One region of the Chryseobacterium sp. JV274 genome, then DNA from elsewhere that is predicted to be linked to it. Evidence: riboswitches for the same ligand, from Rfam matches in the RefSeq annotation. Region 1 holds a riboswitch; the other holds the start of a gene.

Region 1 (3,491 bases):
CATGGAACGCATGACATCCATGGGATGAGCCGCTGCAGGAATACTCTTAAGAATATTTCTCACAGAATGAGGCAGCCCTCTCAAAGATTTTAGTTTGGCTTTATAGTTTTTCAATTGTGCTCCGGTTGGCAGCTGGCCGTAGATCAAAAGATAAGCTACTTCTTCAAACTGTGCTTTCTCTGCCAGATCCAGAATATCATATCCTCTGTAATGGAGATCGTTTCCACTTTTTCCGACACTGCAAAGAGCCGTATTACCTGCTGCTACCCCTGAAAGCGCAACGCTTTTTTTAGGTTTAAATGTGGGTTCACTGTTAGTTGACATTATCAATTATTTTGTTTAAAAAGGTTGTCTAATTTTTGTTCGTAGTCATAGTATCCGATGCTTTGATAGAGTTCTTCCCTGGTTTGCATAGTATCCAATACATTGATCTGTGTTCCGTCTTTACGAAGGTGTTCATATACATTTTGAGCGGCTTTATTGGCAGCACGGAAAGCAGAAAGCGGATAAAGGATCAGTCCCACGCCTGCATTTTTTAATTCTTCCACCGTGTACATTCTGATCATCCCGAATTCGGTAATATTAGCCAGCACTGGAACTCCTGCAGCTTCAACAAACTTGTGATAAAAGCTTAAGTCAGGAACGGCTTCTGCAAAAATAAAATCTGCTCCAGCTTCTTTATAAGCTGCTGCTCTTTCCAATGTTTTTTCCAATCCTTCATTAGCAAATGCATCGGTACGGGCACCAATTACAAAATTTTCATCGGTACGGGCATCTACCGCTGCTTTCAGTCTGTCTACCATTTCTTCTTTGGTTACCACTTCTTTTCCCGGGCGGTGTCCACAGCGTTTTGCCCCTACCTGGTCTTCAATATGGAGGGCCGCAGCTCCAGCTTTAATCAGTGACTTTACAGTTCTTGCCACATTGAATGCTGAAGGTCCGAATCCGGTATCAACATCTACCATGAGCGGTACATCGCAAACATTCGTGATACGCTGAACATCAATCAATACATCTTCCAGCGTGGTAATTCCTAGATCCGGAATCCCCAGAGAACCCGCAGCAACACCGCCTCCTGAAAGATAAATTGCATTAAAACCTACCTGCTGTGCTAACAATGCATGATTGGCATTGATGGTGCCAACAATCTGAAGAGGACTTTCTTTTCGCATGGCCTCCCGAAATTTCATACCGGGAGACTTCAAACTTTCACTTGTAGTCATTATAATATTTATTGTTTAGTTGAAATTTGTTTTACAGAAAACCATGAACAGGCATCACAATAGCTACCGGCATTGCATGATATGTTAAAAAGGAAATCAAAAAGTAACTGATTTGTTTTAATCGATTTTTGTAATCCGGAATTCAGAGCCATTATCTCCGTGCCAATCTGTTTATTTCCAAGTCTGCTGCTGTATGAATAATCGAAATCGAATGGATACATTTTTTTAACTTTTTATATTGATTAAATCCTCATAAAAAGTTCCTGATAAACTTCACAATGCCTGTGAGAAAGAAAAATATGGAAAAGGAAAAATACGATGAATACACGATAATGAAAGAGCATACCGCTCCACTACTTATCTGCATCACAAAAATAACACGAGCTGACAAAATATATTGATCCCACTGTTATCCATATCGTATCATACCTGACTATAAGCTTCAGACCGCGAAAGCATCGTCAATTCGAAATAGGCAGGTCTCCTGACTTGTAACAGTTTTTATCGCCCTTCCCATATAACGAGGTATACAGTGGACCTTTTTTGATAAAAACCTTGATGTTACTTACAGTTGCGCGACAGTTCGTGATTTGCACACGATTCCCTTTTAAGACACAGCTAAGTGTAACCAGTTTCGGTTGATAAAGAAGATGTTAAGAACTCCTTGGTGGTAAATATAGGTATTTTATAAAAACATGAAAGATATTTTATGCAAACAATAATTATTTAATCATAATCCATTGATTATGTTATTATTAAAAATACATTCTTCACCCAACAGACATTATAATTTAGATTATCCTGCCCATTTTTTGTTACAAAATCCACAAGATATGTCGTGAAAAAATCAGACAAGTTCAAAGAAACTGTCTACTTGTTATTGTTTTTCATTCTGGAATTGAAGCGTTTTTTAAAACTTTTTTTTTAGCGATAATGGATGCTCATTTTCTGGCTTCAAATGATCTTTTTTATATCATTTTCAGTCAAAAATTTAATCTTTATTCTTCAATCCATTTTCTGAAAGCAGAGGTATTACTCTGGCTTGTGATAAGGTGGATTTTATGTCCTTTTATCTGGATAGACTGTGTATTTCTGTTGTAACGCTCTATCCTTTCAATATGTATTTTCTGAACGATTTCACTTCGGTTAATTCTGAAAAAATCCGAAGGACTAAGCTGATTTTCAATTTCTTTTAGTGTAGATTCATTCAACAGATGTTTTTTTCCTGCAGTATCAAAAGCAAAGACAATTCCCTCTTCTGCTTCAAAGAAAGTGATCTCTTCAGTATTTACAAAATAAGTTCCCTGATGTGAGGAGACCGTAAATCTTTTTTTATATTTTTTCTCTGGATGACTGTTATTGAGCATTTGCTGAAGTTTTATCAGGACATCATTCTGTTCTGATGCAGAAGTTCTTAATAAAAGAAATTTACCCCATGCTTTTTGGAAACGTTCCTGTGAAAATGGTTTTAAAAGATATTCTATACCATTACTTTCAAAGGCATTCATCCAATACTGATCGTAAGCGGTTGTGAAAATTATCGGGCTTGAAATGTTCACCTGACTGTAGATTTCAAAGGCATTTCCATCCAATAATTCTATATCAGAAAAGATCAGGTCTACTGTTGAATTTTTAAAAAAAGTAACGGCTTCTTCTACGGTATCAATCTCTGCAACGATCTCAACCGGTTCTTCCAATTCGCTGATAAAACGTTTTAATTTGTTTCTGGCAGGAATTTCGTCTTCGATAATTATAACTTTTATCATATTTTTATACTGGAATTATAGGAAGTGTTACTGAAAATCCGGTTTCTGTTTTTAATATTTCTACCTGTCGGTCGGTTAATAACGTATATTGTTCTTTAAGATTGTTCAACGCTCTTCCAGACGTTTTTTTACTGTTACGCTTCGGTATAACATTATTTGAAACGGTTATTGTCTGATCCAGATTTATGGTGACTACAACTGGATTTGTAAGCGTTCCAAGATTATGCTGAACTGCATTTTCCAAAAGCAGCTGTAATGATAACGGGATAATATTTCCTGGGGATCTTATATGATTTATTTCTAATGAATAGGCATTTCCGTATTTGTACTGGATCAGATTAAAATATTTCTCTGCAAAAGCAAGCTCTTCTTCCACTGCTACTAATTTTTTATCGGAAACATCTAAAACATAGCGGTATATCTCTGCAAATTCGTTAAGAAAGTCGGAAGCTTTTCGTTTATCTTCTTCTATGAGCTGGTCCAGAATATTGAGATTATTGAA
Region 2 (3,491 bases), 1.7 Mb from region 1:
TGGGTGCTTTTGGATTAACCGCTACCGGACCTGCATAGCTGCTGGCATAAGCTTTCCCTCCTTTAAAGGTTAAATAACGGCAGTTCTGTAATGGAATAGAAGTAATACGTTTGGCTGTTTTGGCATCCAACACTTCAATCTTGTTGGAAACATTGACAACAATATACAGCTTGCTTCCGTAGATCTTAATATCATTTCCAACATCTCCCAGCTCTTTTACAACATTCGGATTAATCTCCGCGTAGATGTTCCTGTAATAGGTTCCTTTGGTATAATCAAAAAAGTCCAAGGTACATTTGTTGCTTCCCATATTTCCTTCATTCAGCATGTAGAAACCTTTGATTGCTGTATTTTCTGATGGAAGTCCCTCTACCACTTCCTGGCGGACAATAATATCATCCGTACGGCATGAACTAAGAAAAGCTAAGACAAGAAATAAAAAGTAAAAGTTTAGTTTTCTCATAAGGTAAAGTTTAGAATAAGTTTAAAGTTTCTGCCCGGCATCGGATAATTGATCACTACATCATAATATTGGTTGAAAATATTATTCATCTCAAGGCTTACTTTAAATTGATGATTCGCCCAGTTGAATTTTTTCTGAACAGACAGATCATGGGTATACCAAGGCTGTACATAATTGTATTGAATGTTGTCCTGGTTCACATCATACCTTTCTCCTACATACATCGCACTGTAATTGAAACTCCAGTCTTTATAGTCCGCCATCAGGGTGAAGGAGCCACTATGCCATGGTGTGTAAGGAATCTGATTTCGGTAGAATGTATCCTCCGGATCTGTCATATCTCTTGCACTTTGGTAAGTGTAGGAAAGCAAGGGTCTCAGTTTTACTTTTCCTAACTGCATTTCTGCCTGAACATTCACGTCAGCACCTATGATTTCAACCCGTCCAAGGTTCATCATCAGCCAGCGGAACATACTTCCGTTAGGGGCTGCAACAATCTTATCCTGTACTTTGTTGTAATAACCGTCTACTTTAGCATAAAAGGATGTAAAGAATCGGTTTTTATAATTCTTCTGATACGTAAATCCTACATCATACTGATTGGTAAATTCCGGCTTCAGGTAAGTATTTCCGATATTAGTGTAATACAGATCATTGAAGGTTGGCAGTCGGAAAATCCTTTTATAGAAAGCTCTTAAAGTAAGTTCAGGAATTATTTCAGGCTGGTAGCTCATAAATACAGCGGGGGTCCATTCTCTGCTGTCTCCGGGTCTTTTATTTTTTCTTACTTCTTCAAAAGTAAAAGTTCCTAAAAGGCTGCCCAGGATCTTGAATCTGTTCCACTGATACGTTGTTGCCAATGCAACCAATGTAGTGTAACGTGTAGGATAAGAAAAGTTATCCAGATTGGCATCCAGATTATTGTACTGAAAATCCCCGCTCAGACTGACATCCCAATTGGATGTGATAGAATAGATATTGGATGAGGAAAGATAGAGCTCTCGTTGGATATAGGTGTTATCGGTATGAATAATAGACTGTGAGCGAACAGTATCCATAAAATGAGTGTAATCGTAGGCAAACTTTGCTTTCAGCTGAGTTTCAAATCTGGGAAACAGTTTTTTCCGAAGATTGGCCTGCACGAAATAATTTTCATCAGAAAGTCTTGCTCCTCTTCCTCCAAAACGGCCATTCACAATAGGAGCCGGCATTCCACGGTCTGAAATATAACCATAGCCTCTTACATTCCAGCTTCCGTTATTTAAAGTTCCGTTTAACGAAGTTTCAAAACGTTTCGCTTTGATATCTGAGTCCTGCCTCTTTGCAATCGTATCATAAGCCTGCTGTCCATCAGGATATTTCTTGGCATACCGAAATCTGTAAATCCCATCACTTTGCAGAAATTCTCCACTGAAGCTGGCAGAAGTTCTGTCTGAAATTTTCTGTTCCAATCGGAATGACGGATTAAAAAGGTCTATGGAGGCACTTTTTGCTCTTATCACAAGATTGGTTTTCTTTATTCCTTTAAATACAGGCGTTTTAGGCTGTAAATAGATAGATCCCGAAGAACCGAAATCTTTTGCCGGCTGAAAAATCTCGCTTTTCTGCCCGTTATACAATGATATTTCTTCCAGATCATCCAAAGAATATCTTCCCAGATCTACCAGTCCGTTCTGTGCATTTCCCAGTTGAATTCCATCATAGAAAACGCCTACATGCTGACTTCCGAGGCTTCGGACATTAATGGTTTTCAATCCGCCAATCCCTCCATAGTCTTTGATCTGAACACCGGAAAAATACCGAAGAGCATCTGCTACAGAATGACTGTTCAGTCTTTCCAGCTGCTCGCCCTGCAGGGTTTGTGCCGGAAGAATTTCTTTGAAGTTTTTCTTGTAAAGGTTGATCCCTTTGATTGATTCTTCCTGAACACTGTCTTTTTTGGTTTGAGAAGACAAAAGATGAAATGTTAACACCAGTATTGTGAAAACAGCTTTATGAATTGCAGATATAGTTAATTTTGCCGCCATTAGCTCATTTAGGATAATGAAGACGCTAATGGATATAAGAATACAACGACAAAGCACAGCTGTCACTGCACAGAATCATTGATGTCCTAAGCTTTATTCCACGAAAGCGTCAAACGATTATTTTCTGGCAGGTCTTCTGACTTACTCCATTTTTGAAATCCTTCCCATTAAAAAACAGTGGATATATTCTTCAAAAATCTTGGTGCGGAGCTTACAGCAGCGGGTCTGTTCCGGATTTTCACCGGATTCCCTTTTAAGAGCTTTTTAGGGCTCACCAAATTTCGGCAAAGATAAAAAATTATTCCTAACCCCCAATTAAAATCATGATTCATAAACAATTAAAGCTCCCGAAGGAGCTTTAACATGATTAAAAAGGGGTTTTATTTAAATTCCGATATTCAGGAAAATACTAAATCTGGATTTTGCTTCAATATCACCACCAGCCAAATGGGTATACATAGGAAGCATGAGTTCACTTCCCAGGCTCAGTTTTTTATAAGAGGCTTCAAACCCAATCTTCCCATACAATGCACTTCCGGCTGTATTGGGCAGGGCTTCATCAAACTGCTTGTTCTGAGCATACACTTCTCCCTGCACTCCGGTTTTTACAGAAAAGATAGATTTTTCATTTCCTGCAACCTGATAAAATCCTGTTGCAGCGTAGTTCCACTGGTTTCCGAAATGGTAATTCTTCTTATTTTCCGTTTTGATTGTATAGTCTGTATTGACCAATACAGCTACTTTATTCTTTTGAAATTTATAATTCAAAGCCGCCTGATAATCCCAGCTTCCTGTTCCCAACTGAAAACTCGGATTGACTCCGGATGCTCCTTTTTCATCAAACTTTCCCAAAGGAATTTTCACGCCCAAACCTCCGCTCACGTGATGGAAATTATCTTTAGAGCTCATTAGCTGATAGATTCCCATCAGGTTCAGATCTCCGATTCCGTTGATTTTGATATCTCCCTGCATAGTCCTTTTTTCATGAAAATGAAATGGCA

What was found. Region 1 has a riboswitch for cobalamin ahead of prpB (methylisocitrate lyase). Riboswitches for the same ligand answer to the same signal wherever they lie in the genome.
Region 2: linked by a shared signal. The riboswitch ahead of CHRYMOREF3P_RS15960 (TonB-dependent receptor plug domain-containing protein) and the one ahead of prpB (methylisocitrate lyase) in region 1 are both predicted to bind cobalamin.

Annotation. Positions count from the first base shown of each region.
Region 1 covers NZ_LR824569.1:5,129,037-5,132,527, reverse strand. Annotated here, with positions in the region: gene prpC (2-methylcitrate synthase) at 1-324, opposite strand, end outside; gene prpB (methylisocitrate lyase) at 327-1,223, opposite strand; cobalamin riboswitch at 1,680-1,871, opposite strand; gene CHRYMOREF3P_RS23635 (LytR/AlgR family response regulator transcription factor) at 2,222-2,989, opposite strand; gene CHRYMOREF3P_RS23630 (sensor histidine kinase) at 2,994-3,491, opposite strand, start outside.
Region 2 covers NZ_LR824569.1:3,468,272-3,471,762, reverse strand. Annotated here, with positions in the region: gene CHRYMOREF3P_RS15965 (YncE family protein) at 1-463, opposite strand, end outside; gene CHRYMOREF3P_RS15960 (TonB-dependent receptor plug domain-containing protein) at 460-2,490, opposite strand; cobalamin riboswitch at 2,599-2,784, opposite strand; gene CHRYMOREF3P_RS15955 (transporter) at 2,875-3,491, opposite strand, start outside.